DNA from 3 places in the Erwinia sp. Eh17-17 genome. Region 1 is predicted to be linked to each of the others. Evidence: predicted binding sites of a transcription regulator. Region 1 holds the regulator's gene; each other region holds the start of a gene.
The links. Region 1 encodes CRP, which controls carbon source genes, mostly activating them, when cyclic AMP is high. Its sites were predicted from a motif close to ATGTGANNNNNNTCACAT; they were not measured.

Region 1 (4,826 bases):
CAGTTTCTGCACTTCTTCCGGCTGATGCAGACTGACCGCAATGTGTTCCTGTAAGTCGAGTGCCACCTGAAACGCCCGCGTCAGGCGCTGATAGTGGTTATCGCGGCTGGCGGACAGCATATGCATCTGCTGGTAGCAGGTGTTAATCAGATCGACCGCTTTCTGCTGGCGTGCCAGCAGCGGCGGCAGGGCAGTTTCCGGGTCAGTCAGTCGGGTGAGCAGGGTGTATTTGGCGTCGCAGTAGTCGGCCAGCTCGCGGTATAGCAGACTGAGGGTTTCGCGCATCGGCTGCTCTTTCCACAGCCAGAACCAGAACCAGTTAAATGCGCCGTACCAGACGGTGCCAAGAATATACAACAGCGGTGGCTGCCACATCGGCATCCGCCCGGCAAGGCTGAGGGTGAAGATGGCAGCGATCAGAGAAGCGGGTAACAGACGGCCATGAAGCGGACTGATTTCACCGGTCACGCCCAGCAATAATGCCATGACCAGCAGGATCACCGGCAGCGGCACGCCTTCGGCTCCGGCGTACTGGATTAAAAAACTGCTGAAGGCGAACAGTCCACCGCCCACTATCAGGCGTTTAAAGAAGCGTTTGTGCGGGGTATCAAGACCGGCGTTATTACAGCAGGCAGGCACCAAAGAGAACAGCAGACCGCTTTGCAGTTCACCCAGCATCCAGCCAATGGCCACAGGTAAACACAGCACCAGCGTTTGCCTGAGCGCATAGTTAACTTCGGGATGATAGATGATTCGCCGCCACATGATCCACACCAAATAAAAACGGCGCGACAGGGCGTCGCGCCGTGGGGTCAGAGCCGGTTAACGTGTGCCGTAAACAACGATAGTTTTACCGTGTGCGGAGATCAGGTTCTGATCTTCCAGCATTTTCAGAATACGGCCAACGGTTTCGCGGGAACAGCCAACAATCTGGCCGATCTCCTGACGGGTGATTTTAATCTGCATACCATCCGGGTGAGTCATGGCATCAGGCTGCTTCGCCAGATTCAGTAACGTCTGGGCAATGCGCCCGGTAACGTCAAGGAAAGCTAAATTACCCACTTTCTCTGATGTGACCTGCAGTCGACGCGCCATTTGTGAAGACAGGCGCATCAGGATGTCAGGATTCACCTGAATCAACTGACGGAATTTTTTGTAGGAGATTTCAGCCACTTCACAGGCTGTTTTTGCACGTACCCACGCACTGCGCTCCTGACCTTCTTCAAAGAGGCCCAGTTCGCCAATAAAGTCGCCCTGGTTGAGGTAAGAGAGGATCATCTCTTTGCCTTCTTCATCCTTGATTAACACCGCTACAGAACCTTTAACGATGTAGTAGAGGGTTTCCGCCTTTTCACCCTGATGAATCAGCGTGCTTTTGGATGGATATTTGTGAATATGGCAATGTGACAGGAACCATTCGAGAGTAGGGTCTGTTTGCGGTTTGCCGAGAACCATTCGCTGTTATCCTCTGTTGTAATCGTGCCTAATCTACCCTGTATTCTACGTGCTGCAGCGGCGTCGCCGCTGGCCTGCTGCGCGAAATATTTAGGGTATCAGGGTATGAGTCCCTGCCAGGCGTTGAAATATTCAAGCGTTCCCATAGGAAATGATACGGGCCTCTGTTAAGAGCATGGCTCGTGCTGTCGTCCCGTTTTTACCTTGCATTCTCATGCCAGTAAAATATTGCAGCTTTGTTTGTAGCACAGCTTTACCAGACTGTCTTCTGTTGTCTCGCTTCAGCATAATTTGAAAAAGGGAGCATTGCCGTTTTTCCTGGCGCGGCGTACTCTGCGGTAACTGAATGAATTCGAGGATTTAGTTATGCAGGCACGTGTTAAATGGGTTGAAGGGCTGACATTTTTGGGAGAATCCTCATCTGGCCATCAGATTCTGATGGATGGAAACTCAGGGGATAAAGCACCCAGCCCGATGGAGATGGTGCTGATGGCGGCCGGAGGCTGTAGCGCCATTGATGTGGTCTCTATTTTACAAAAAGGCCGTCACGATGTGGCCGACTGTGAGGTGAAGTTAACGTCAGAGCGTCGTGAAGAGGCCCCGCGTATTTTCACCCATATCAATCTGCATTTTATCGTCAGCGGCAAAGCGCTGGGGGATAAGGCGGTGTCCCGCGCGGTCGATCTTTCCGCAGAGAAGTATTGCTCGGTGGCCATTATGCTGGGCAGCGGGGTGAAAATGACGCACAGCTACGAAGTCATTGAGCTGTCCTGATGACTGTCACTGGGGTTAATGCCGGTGCAGGCCTGGTGGAAAAGCGTCAGTAATCGCTGTGCTCTCGCTATCAGCGGAGATTTTTTCGACCTGATTGCGACATAGGGTATCAATGGCTGCACGTGAATATTTAATCCCACCTGGAGCCGCTCAGCCGATTTTCTTGCCTTCAATCAGATTTTTGACCAGCGGCCCCATAATCAGCTCCATCGCCAGCCCCATTTTGCCTCCCGGCACCACCAGCGTTTTAATATGAGAGATAAACGAGCCCTGTAACATCGACAGCAGGTAAGGGAAGTCGATATCTTCCAGCCCCTGGAAGTGGATCACCACGAAGCTTTCATCCAGAGAGGGGATACCGCGTGCGGCAAACGGGTTGGAGGTATCCACCGTCGGCACGCGCTGGAAGTTGATATGCGTGCGCGAGAACTGCGGGGTAATGAAGTTGATGTAATCCTCCATTGAGCGCACCACAGAGTCCATCACGGCTTCGCGCGAATGGCCACGCTCGCCGGTATCCCTCACCAGCTTCTGTATCCACTCCAGGTTGACGATTGGCACCACGCCGACCAGCAGGTCCACCTTTTCGGCTACGTTGTGCTGTGGCGTCATGACGCCGCCGTGCAGGCCTTCATAAAACAGTACGTCGGTCGGTTCCGGCAGGGGTTGCCACGGGGTAAATGTGCCCGGTACCTGATTCCACGGCACCGCTTCATCATAGGTGTGCAGATATTTGCGCGACTGGCCGGTGCCGCTGTGGCCATACTCGCTGAAGGTTTGTTCCAGCAGACCAAAGTCGTTGGCTTCCGGGCCAAAATAGCTGACGTGTTTGCCCATATCGCGCGCTTTACGGATCGCCATGTCCATTTCCGGCCGGGTAAAACGGTGAAAGCTGTCCCCTTCGACCTCGGCAGCGCGCAGGTTGAGCTGCTGGAAAATTTTTCTGAAGGCCAGGCTGGTGGTGGTGGTTCCCGCCCCGCTGGATCCTGTGACGGCGATAACCGGATGTTTGGCTGACATGGCTTACAACTCCCTGGAAAGGTCTGACGGACGGATCATTGGTACCATGTTTCGCCGGGCAAAGTCATCTCCGCTTATTCGCGAAACTGGCCACGCGGCATGATATTGACGGACTCATGCAGTTCGGACCAGACCAGCACCACCTCGCCGCTGCTCAGTTGGCGGCGAACATCGTCCACTTTCTGTTGCAGCGATCGCTCCTGTTCGCCGTAGTCAGTGCCCTCACGCAGCACAAAGGATTCAATCAGATTGTCGAGCGTTTCGTTATCAAGGTCTTTCCAGGGAATAATCATTCGTTGTCCAGCCAGGTTGCAAGCCATTGCGGAATACGCTGTTCCAGCCACATCTGTGGTTTACGCAGCGTGCCGCCTACAAAACCCACATGCCCGCCGTGCTGCGTCAGCTGATACTCAACGCCGGACGGCAGCAGGGCGATATCGGGGATCACTTCCGGGGTCATAAACGGGTCATCTTTAGCGTGAATAATCAGCAGCGGTTTACGCACGCCGGGTAACAGTGGCATGGCGCTACAGCGGCGATAGTAGTCGCTGGCGTCAGTAAAACCGTGCGCGCGGGCGGTGATGGCATCATCAAAGTCCCGCAGCAGGCGCAGGGATTTGAGCTGGGCGAGGTCGACCGGCAGCGTGCCCGGCCAGGCCTGTAATTTGCGGGCGGCATTCTGCTTCAGCAGATTAAGCAGGTAGCGCTGGTAGACGCGGGAAAACCCCTGCTCAAGCCGCTGGCTGCACGGTTCCAGCATCAGCGGTGCCGAAACCACGACGCCGGCATCCAGCAGGCAGTCTTCGCCCTGTTTGCCCATCAGGCAGGCCAGCATATTCCCCCCGAGCGAGATCCCCACTGCGGCGGTGGGCACCTGGCCCCATTCGTCACGCAGCCACTGCAAAAAGTAGCTGGCGTCCTCCGTCTCGCCCGAATGATAAATGCGGTTCAGCCGGTTCGGTTCGCCGCTGCAACCGCGAAAGTGCATCACCACTCCCAGCCAGCCCCGATCTTTCCACGCCTGCAGCAGGCCGTGTGCATAAGGGCTGTTAAAGCTGCCTTCCAGCCCGTGAAACAGCACCACGCGCGGTTTATCGCGGGCACCTGCCGGGTCTTCGCTCCACGCCAGATCAACGAAGTCGCTGTCGGGCAGGGTCAGGCGCTGCCAGTGCGGGCGCAGCGTAATGCGGCGGCGCACCAGACGCGGCAGAAGGGTTTGCAGATGCGGATTGCTGCCCCCGGCCAGCGGACGGAAAACGCTGTCGTTCAGGTGACTAAAATTCATGTGGTCAGAGCTTGTAGGATCCATGGCTCACTGTTAGCTTCGTCGGATTAGTTATTTTTCAGGGGGGCGAGGAGCACCCGTTCTATGGAACTGAGTCTGTTTTTGTCAATGCTGGGCTTTCTCTGGGTCGCCGCCATCACGCCAGGCCCTAATAATATGTTACTCACCGCCTCTGGTGCTAATTTTGGTTTTCTGCGCTCTCTGATGCTGCTGATTGGCATCATGATCGGGATGCAGGTCATGCTGCTGATGGTCGCCTTTGGCGTCGGTGGTCTGATTCTTCTTTACCCCT
Region 2 (4,826 bases), on a different contig from region 1:
CAGCAGCGCCTTCTTGGCGTTACGCGTGCCGATCACCCAGGCCGCGATGCGGTTGATAGAGGCATCAAAGAAATCCAGGCCGATATGCACTTTGTCGAACAGACGCTGACGCACGATTTCACTGGCGATCGCCTGGGTTTCATCATCCAGCAGCACTACGTGGTCGCTGTCCCAGCGTACCGGGCGGCTGACGTGCAGCAGCAGGCGCGGAACATACAGCATGGCGGTGGAGATCTTGTCGGAGATCACCTCTGTGGGATGGAAGTGACCGGCATCCAGCGTCAGCGCCGTCTGGCGGCTGGCGGCATAGCCGAGGCAGAACTCATTCGACCCGACGGTGTAGCTTTCGGCACCAATCCCGAACAGTTTGCTCTCTACCGCATCAATATGATGGGCAGGGTTCAGCTTTTCGCTAATGACTTCATCCAGCGAGGCCATCAGGCGCTGGCGCGGAGCCAGACGATCGACGGTCAGGTCTTTCATACCGTCCGGCACCCAGATATTCATCACCGAGGCGGAGCCGAGCTGCTCACCAAAATACGCCGACACCCTGCGGCTCGCCTGGCAGTGCTCAATCCAGAACTGGCGGATCTCTGCGTTAACGTGCGCGAGGGTAAAGCCATCGGCGCTCAGTTCGTGCGAGAAGCAGCTGGGGTTAAAATCCAGCCCCAGCTGACGGTCACGCGCCCAGGCCACCCAGCCCGCGAAGTGCTGTGGTTTGATTTCATTACGCGCAACCGCCTGTTCACTCTCCAGATAGATCGCATGGAGATTGAGACGTTTCGGGCCGGGGATCAGCGCCATCGCCTGATCGAGGTCAGAACGCAGCTCCTCCACGTTACGCGCCCGGCCGGGATAGTTACCGGTCGCCTGAATGCCGCCGGTCAGTGCGCCCTGCGGGTTTTCAAAGCCCCGCACGTCGTCGCCCTGCCAGCAGTGCATGGAGACGGGCATCTGGTCGAGCTGTACCAGTGCAGCTTCTACGTCTACGCCGATATCGGCGAAGCGCTGTTTCGCCAGGGCGAAAGCCTGTTCAATGGCCTGTGTCATATACAAAGCTCCTTTGCTGAAGAGGTCAGTGACAGGAAACGCGCCTGATGGCGGCGAAACACATCACTACCGTGAGAGTCAAAACGAATAAGGGGGAAATGGCCGGCCAGCTGCTGGCGGAAGGCGCTGACGTCCTTCACGGCCCCGGCAGCAATCAGCTGACTGCCGATGTTGCCGAGGGTGGATGCCTCAACCGGACCGGCAAACACCGGAATGCCACAGGCATCCGCACACAGCTGGTTTAAAAACGCATTCTGGCTGCCGCCGCCCACAATATGCAGCTGGCTGAAACGCTCACCGCACAGGTGCTCCAGCTCCTGCAACACCTGGCGGTAACAGAACGCCAGACTGTCAAAGATGCAGCGCGCCAGCTGCGCCGGGGTGGACGGCACCGGCATACGCTGCTCCGCGCAGGCATCCTGAATTTCACGCACCATGCTGGACGGGTTAATAAAGCGGTCGTCATTCGGGTTAATCAGCCACTGACAGGCGGGCTGCTGTCCGGCATCGGAGATCAGCTGGCAGAGGTCGTTAATTGCCAGCTCGTCCTTCACCCGCTGCAGCAGCCACAGGCCCATAATATTTTTCAGCACGCGAAAGCGCCCTTCGGCCCCGCCTTCATTGGTGATGTTGGCATCCTGTGCGGCCTGGCTGGTGAAAGGCTGAAGGCTTTCAAAGCCCATCAGTGACCAGGTCCCGGAGCTGAGATAAGCGGCGCTGCCGCCGGACAGCGGTGTCGCCAGCACCGCACTGGCAGTATCATGAGTGGCCACCGCCACCACCGGGATGGCGTTGCCTGACGGGCTGGTCCACGCCCCTACCCGCTTACCCGGCTGGGAAGGCTGACCGAACCAGGCCGGGTTAGCCCCGCTCCAGCGCAGCAGCTCTGTGTCCCACTGCCCGCTGGTGATATTCAGCATCTGCGTGGTGGTGGCGTTGGTATACTCCCAGTTGAGCTCCCCGGTCAGGCGATAGTGCAGATAGTCCGGGATCATCAGCGCGTGGGCCACCTGCGCCAGTTCTGGCGCACTGTCGCGGCACAGCGCTTTCATCTGATACAGCGTGTTAAACGGCAGAAACTGGATGCCGGTACGCTGATAAATGGCCTTGTGGCCCAGTTCACGGCAGGCCTCAGCCATCACCCCGTGGGTGCGGTCATCGCGATAGGCAACCGGCAGCCCGATACGCCTGCCCTCTGCATCCAGCAGCACATAGTCAACTGCCCAGGTATCAATGCCGATGCTTTCCGGCACAATGCCCTGACGGTCAATGGTTTCCAGCCCGGCAAGAATGAAGTTTTCCAGCGCGTCGAGATCCCAGCACTGGCGGTTATCCATCGTCACCAGCTGGTTTACGCAGCGGCTGACTTCATTGAGCGTAATGGCACCGGTCCGGTCGTCGTGGCTGGCCAGCATAACGCGGCCGCTGGAGGCGCCCAGATCGATAGCGACAAAATGACGAAGGCTCATGTGATAGCTTCCTGATGATTCGATGCCACCAGTGTAAAAGAGCCGGGGTTTGCTACCTTCTTGCCACTGCCAGCCAGGTGTGAGCGCTGGCAAAACGGCAAAGATGAACGTGAAGTGGTTCACAGTTCGGTGGCTTGCTCCTTTTCTGTCGGGGTGTGATGCCCCCCGCATTTCTCACACTTGCCCACGCCTTTCTTAAAAAAATCACCGGGATACCGTTTTTCCGTGTCAAAAATTCAAGGTGCCGGAATACCGTGCTGCGTAGACTCTGTTACTGAACTGTTAAAGAGGAAGCCATCATGACCGTGTTACACAGCGTTGATTTTTTCCCGTCAGGGCACTTCCCGGTCGCCATTGAGCCTCGTGCGCCGCAGGGCGTGTTCCCTGAACACTATCATGACGATTTTCACGAGATTGTTATCGTCGAACAGGGTGCCGGCATTCACGTGTTTAACGGCCAGTCACAGCCATTGTGCAGCGGCTGCGTCTGCTTTGTGCGCAGCCACGACCGGCACTTATATGAACAAACCGAGAATCTGTGTCTGACCAACGTGCTGTACCGTGGGCCAGAATCGTTTCGCTTTCTCGCCGGGCTGCAACACCTGCTGCCCCAGGAGCAGGAAGGCCATTATCCGTCGCACTGGCGCATTGGTAATAAGGTGCTGGCACAGGCGCGGCAGCTCATCGATCAGCTGGAGGCGCCGCACGCCAGCCACAGCCTGGCCAGCCAGGCCGAGCAGGAGATGCATTTTCTGCGCCTGCTGGTGCTGCTGCGCCAGGGCTGTAGCGCGGAAACGACGGACGATCAGGATGGACGCCTGCGGGCGCTGCTGGACTGGCTGGCGGATCACTACAGCGAAGACGTTGACTGGGAGGCTCTGGCAGACCGTTTCTCGCTGTCGCTGCGCACGCTGCACCGTCAGTTAAAACATCAGACCGGCAGCACGCCGCAGCGCTATCTCAACCGTCTGCGCCTGCTGGAGGCGCGCCACCTGCTGCGCCACAGCGAACTGCGCGTCACGGATATCGCTTTTCAGTGCGGTTTTGGTGACAGCAATCACTTTTCTACGCTGTTTAAGCGTGAATTTGGCTGCTCTCCGCGTACACTGCGACAAAATGACTGATGAGGTGACCCGTGACCGCTCTCCTGCGCCTGGCAAAAGCTGACTATCTGCCGTCTGAACAGATGCCGGTAGCCGTTGCTGAACGCACCTCCCAGCCCTCTTTCCCGCCTCATGTGCATGAGTTCAATGAAATCGTACTGGTGTGGCGTGGTAACGGCCTGCACGTGATGAATGATCGTCCGTGGCTGGTCACCTGCGGGGATATCTTCTATCTGCACGCTGACGACTGTCACAGCTATGAGTCGGTTAATGAACTGGCGCTGGACAACATCATCTACTGCCCGGAGCGTTTCCAGCTGAGCCTGGACTGGCAGCAGCTGTTGCCGCCGCGTGACGCAGCCGCCTGGCGTTTAACCACGCGCGGTATGGCACTGGCCAGGGGGGTGATAAAGCAGCTGGAGCAGGAGAGCCGCAAAAGTGACCTGCTGTCGCGTCAGCTGACGGAAGCGCTGTTTTTGCAGCTGGCGCTGGTGCTGCAACGCCACCGCTATGCCTCCGATCGCGCCTGGCAGATGCCCGAAGGGGAACAGCTGGATCTGCTGATGGCCGCTATTCAGGGGCAGATTGCCGCGCCCTTTGATCTCGCCACGTTCTGCGCGCAGCACCAGCTGTCAGAGCGTGCTCTCAAGCAGCTGTTTCGCCAGCAAACCGGGATGACCGTCGGCCACTATCTGCGCCAGCTACAGCTGTGCCAGGCCAAACATCTGTTGCGCACCAGTGACAGCCTGATTGGCGAAGTCGCCGCGCGCTGCGGCTTTGATGACAGTAACTACTTTTCCGTGGTCTTTACCCGTGAAACGGGCCTGACGCCGAGCGCCTGGCGCCAGCGGTTTGTTCCTTCAGCTCACTCCCGCCATCTCGCTTAAATTTTTTTCCTGTCCTGGCCTGTACAATTAGGGGCCGGTCTTCCGGCCCCTTCACGGTTACGAGACCATGCCCAGCCCGACAATATTTGCCGCCAGGATAATCACAAAACAGCCGACGCTCAGCACGCGTACCGGTGTGCGCCCGACGTTTTTCCACTCTTTAAGTAACAGCCCCACCAGACCGCCGCACAGCACGTAGAAGCTCATATGCAGCATCCAGCTCACGAAGTCGTACTGGACCGGGATGCTGGCGTGACCCCAGGCGTAGAAGAAGAACTGCAGATACCACATAGTGCCGCCCAACAGCGACAGCGCAA
Region 3 (4,826 bases), on a different contig from region 1:
TTCATCACGGATGGTGGAGACTTTGGCATACTTGATAGCCGACAGGGAGTCAGCCGCCACTGACAGGCCCGCGATACCACAGGCCATAGTGCGATATACATCACGGTCATGCAGCGCCATCAGCGAAGCTTCGTAGCTGTATTTGTCATGCATATAGTGGATGACATTCAGCGCGGTGACATACTGTTTTGCCAGCCAGTCCATAAAGTGATCCATACGATCCATCACTTTATCGTAATCCAGCACTTCATCCATCATTGGCGCTTCTTTCGGGCCAACCTGCATTTTCATTTTTTCATCCACGCCGCCATTAATGGCATACAGCATGGTTTTTGCCAGGTTGGCACGTGCACCGAAGAACTGCATCTGTTTGCCGACGATCATCGGGCTGACGCAACAGGCGATGGCGTAATCATCGTTGTTAAAGTCAGGGCGCATCAGGTCGTCATTTTCATACTGCAGAGAAGAGGTGTCGATGGACACTTTAGCTGCGTATTTTTTGAAGTTTAGCGGCAGTTTTTCAGACCACAGGATGGTCATGTTAGGTTCCGGAGACGGACCCATAGTGTACAGCGTGTTCAGGAAGCGGAAGGTGTTTTTCGTCACCATGGTACGGCCATCAACGCCCATACCGGCCAGTGACTCCGTTGCCCAGATTGGGTCACCAGAGAACAGCTCATCGTATTCCGGTGTGCGCAGGAAGCGCACCATACGCAGTTTCATCACCAGGTGGTCGATCAGTTCCTGTGCTTCCAGTTCGGTGATTTTGCCTGCTTTAAGGTCGCGTTCGAAATAGATATCCAGGAAGGTAGACACACGACCGAAGGACATCGCGGCACCGTTCTGTGATTTCACCGCAGCCAGGTAGCCAAAGTAGGTCCACTGTACGGCTTCTTTAGCGCTGGTCGCCGGGCCAGAGATATCGCAGCCGTATTTGGCAGCCATATCTTTGATCTGCTGGAGAGCGTGGTGCTGGTCTGCAATCTCTTCGCGCAGGCGAATCGTCGCTTCCAGGTTAACACCGTTTTCCATATCGCTCTGCAGAGAGGTGAACTGCGCGAATTTGTCTTTCATCAGCGCATCGATACCGTACAGCGCAACGCGGCGATAGTCACCAATGATACGGCCACGGCCATAGGCGTCTGGCAGACCTGTCAGTACACCTGATTTACGGCAGCGCAGGATGTCTGGGGTATAGACATCGAAGACGCCCTGGTTGTGGGTTTTACGGTATTCGGTGAAGATTTTTTTCACAGTCGGGTCGAGTTCACGGCCATAAACTTTGCATGAACCTTCGACCATTTTGATGCCGCCGAACGGGATCAGGGCGCGTTTAAGCGGCGCTTCTGTTTGCAGACCGACGATTTTTTCCAGGCTTTTATTGATGTAACCTGCATCGTGAGATGTGATGGTCGATGGCAGGTCGGTATCAAAGTCAACCGGCGCATGAGTGCGGTTTTCCTGTTTGATGCCTTCCATAACTTTGTCCCACAGAGCAGTCGTTGCCTCAGTGGCACCGGCCAGGAACGCTTCGTCGCCTTCATACGGTGTGTAGTTTTTCTGGATGAAGTCACGGACGTTGATGCTGGTCTGCCATTCACCCTGTGCAAAGCTTTCCCAGGCTGCCGCCATTTTTTGATTAAGCTCGGTCATTTGATACCTACCTTATAACGTGAAGTTCGTTGTACGTTCCCGACGGGTGACATCACACCGACGGTTGCAAAATTCTTTCAGCGGGCACTATCAGTGATGATCGCCATCACGCAGATAAATCACCCAGTACGTTAAACCAACCAGTAAACCACCCCCGATAATATTGCCCAGCGTTACAGGGATAAGGTTATCGGTAATAAAATGGCTAACGGTGAGGTGCGAAAACTGTTCTGCACTTGCTCCGGTCGCCTGCCAGAACTCAGGAGTGGCAAAGTCTTTGATGATGATGGCCATTGGCACAAGGAACATGTTGGCAATGCTGTGCTCGAAACCACTGGCCACAAACATGGCTACCGGTAGCACCATGGCAAACATCTTGTCCAGCAGGCTGCGTCCGGAATAACTCATCCACACCGCCATACACACCATCAGATTCGCCAGGATGCCAAGGCAGACGGCTTCAATGAATGTGTGGTGCATCTTATGGTCAGCGGTTTGCAGGACATTGAGTCCCCAGGCTCCGTTGGCTGCCATATACTGTCCAGCAAACCAGATCAGTACGACAAAGAAGATGGCCCCAATAAAGTTACCGACATAGACGATGATCCAGTTGCGTGCGAGTTGCGCCCAGGTGATACGGCCGCTGGCTTTCGCCACTACCGTAAGAACCGTGGAAGTAAACAGGTCGGCACCGCATACCACCACGAGCATCAGGCCCAGTGAGAAGCAGATACCACCAACCAGTTTCGCCAGCCCCCACGGGACGGCGGCCGTGCCCGTTGTCGCGGTAATATAGAAAGCAAAAGCGATAGAGATAAATACGCCAGCAGTAATTGCCAGAAAAAAAGTGGTGAAGGGGTGTTTCGTTGCTTTATAGACGCCAGCGTCTTCGGCAACTTTTGCCATTTCGGACGGTAATAATAGATCAAAGGGGTTGCCAGCTTTCACACTAACGTCCTCCCAAAAGTAGTCAGCGAGGAAAGTCTAGCAAAGGAGTATAGGAGAGAAATTGATATGGATCATATAGGCTCAGCATACCAGCAGGTAAAGGCCTGTTTTTAGTAGGGTTTATGGATTTATCTTATTGTATTATATGGGATAAAACTTTTTTAATTATTCAAAAAATATTTGAGTCTCATGCGAGAAGAATGACCGGGAGAGTGAATTTATCAAAGCAAATATAGCGGAATTGTGACAATTAAATAGGTAAAGGCTTTGGCTGTTACCTTTTATTAACCTGCCGCTCAATGAACGGCAGGAAAAATTAAGACTTAACAGGAGTGATATCGGTAATTGAAATCACTTTTTTGAACAGTTATTTCCAGTTAAGGCGTTTAGCCGTCTGCAGTTTCTCATAGGCAGCCAACAGAGACTGATGCGCCGGGAAGGCGTTCAGATCGCTGTCAACACTCTGCAAACCGTAAAACGGCGCTTCACCACTGATAGCTGCAGATGCATTGTCTACCGCTTGCTGACCGTACATGCGTACAAACGCCGTATGATACTGAAGCGGATCGCGGCCTTCTTCCTGACTCAACAGCAGCAGCGTTTGCAGGCAGCGATAGTAGTTGGCACGTTCAGGGCTGAAGATCGACTGGTTGAACTCCATCGTCCATTCCGTCCAGATAAGTGCCTGCTCCAGGTCGCCAGCTGCCAGCGCCAGCATCGCTTTCAGCTCGCCGATACGCAGCGTGTACCAGCCATTGTCTTTACCCGTTGCCAGACCCAGCAGTTCACGTACGCGGGTAAAGTCGTCATGACCGTCTTCATCCAGCTGCTCCAGAAGCGATAAATAGTCTGCTTTTTCCCAGCTGCTTTCCGGCAGGCTGAGAAGTGTATCGCGCAGATAAGCCCCCATGCTGTTGTTCGCCAGCAGCAGGTCTTCTGCCGGATAAATATCAGACATACCAGGTACGATGATGCGGCAGGCGTATACATCCAGGTGCTCATAGTCAGCGATATAAACTTCCTGGTCTTCTGACTTGAAGATCGCCATCAGCGTGGCGAATTCTTCCTCAGTGCTGCCTTTGAAACTCCAGTCGGCGAAAGGATAGTCCGCATCATCTTTAAACATGTCCCAGGAAATCAAACCGCTGGAATCGATAAAGTGAGTTTCCAGATTCGCATGTTCGGCAACTTCTTCATCGTCGAAGGTTGGCGGGGTAAAGACATCCAGATCTTTCAGGCCGCGCCCCTGTAACAGTTCAGTTACGGTACGCTCCAGCGCCACGCCGAAGTCAGGGTGTGCGCCAAAGGATGCGAAGCAGGTACCGTTAGCCGGGTTGAACAGCACCACGCAGATAACCGGATATTTGCCACCCAGAGAAGCATCGTAGGAGAAGATTGGGAAACCTTCAGCTTCCAGTGAAGCGATCGCTTCAACCACGCCCGGATAGCGATTTAATACTTCCTGCGGGATCAGCGGCAGGCTGATTGATTCCGCAATAATGCGGTTCTTGATATAGCGCTCAAACACCTCTGACAGCCCCTGAACACGAGCTTCGTTAGCGGTATTGCCTGCAGACATGCCGTTGGACACGTAAAGGTTCCCGATGATGTTCATCGGAATATAGACGGTTTGTTGATCTGACTGGCGGGTAAACGGCAGACCGCAGATGCCGCGTTCGGCATTACCGGACTGAAGGTCAATCAGATCGCTGGCGCTGACTTCGTCTTCAGGATCGTAGAATTTACGCAGACGAGCATCAAGGATCCCTTCAGGCAACTGGTCGTCATCCGGTAAAGGGAACCACTTCTCGTTAGGGTAATGAACGAAATCGCTGTTAGCGATCTTCTCGCCCAGCCAGAAGTCGGCAAAGAAATAGTTGGTGGACAGGCGTTCAAAATATTCGCCCAGCGCAGAGGCCAGCGCAGCTTTTTTACTGGCACCTTTACCGTTGGTAAAACACAGCGGGCAGTCGCGGTCGCGAATATGGACTGACCAGACATTAGGGACAGGATTCAGCCAGGAGGCTTCTTCGATATTGAAGCCCAGATCCTGTAGTTTTTGCTGAAATCGTGCGATGGAAACTTCCAGCGCGGCGTCTTTGCCTGGGATATAAGTTTGAGTCATTTTGCCCACTCGTTATTGATTGTGCGTAAAGCGCGCAATGATACGGGGTTTCGGGCGGAATCGCTATCCGGCATCATTAAATTCATGGCCGCAAGAATGC

Region 2: a site for CRP is predicted at 2,673-2,690, ahead of rhaS (HTH-type transcriptional activator RhaS). Genes of this name have one in related genera too.
Region 3: a site for CRP is predicted at 2,661-2,678, ahead of focA (formate transporter FocA). Genes of this name have one in related genera too.

What each region holds. Positions count from the first base shown of each region.
Region 1 covers NZ_JBDFQT010000004.1:20,027-24,852, reverse strand. Annotated here, with positions in the region: gene ABEH87_RS12620 (YccS/YhfK family putative transporter) at 1-765, opposite strand, end outside; gene crp (cAMP-activated global transcriptional regulator CRP) at 823-1,455, opposite strand; gene ABEH87_RS12610 (OsmC family protein) at 1,822-2,229, shown strand; gene ABEH87_RS12605 (phosphoribulokinase) at 2,380-3,249, opposite strand; gene ABEH87_RS12600 (YheU family protein) at 3,324-3,542, opposite strand; gene ABEH87_RS12595 (hydrolase) at 3,539-4,558, opposite strand; gene ABEH87_RS12590 (LysE family translocator) at 4,619-4,826, shown strand, end outside.
Region 2 covers NZ_JBDFQT010000001.1:907,299-912,124, forward strand. Annotated here, with positions in the region: gene ABEH87_RS03995 (L-rhamnose isomerase) at 1-1,050, opposite strand, end outside; gene rhaB (rhamnulokinase) at 1,047-2,519, opposite strand; gene rhaS (HTH-type transcriptional activator RhaS) at 2,819-3,643, shown strand; gene rhaR (HTH-type transcriptional activator RhaR) at 3,655-4,509, shown strand; gene rhaT (L-rhamnose/proton symporter RhaT) at 4,567-4,826, opposite strand, start outside.
Region 3 covers NZ_JBDFQT010000002.1:355,684-360,509, reverse strand. Annotated here, with positions in the region: gene pflB (formate C-acetyltransferase) at 1-1,653, opposite strand, end outside; gene focA (formate transporter FocA) at 1,744-2,601, opposite strand; gene ycaO (30S ribosomal protein S12 methylthiotransferase accessory factor YcaO) at 2,969-4,726, opposite strand.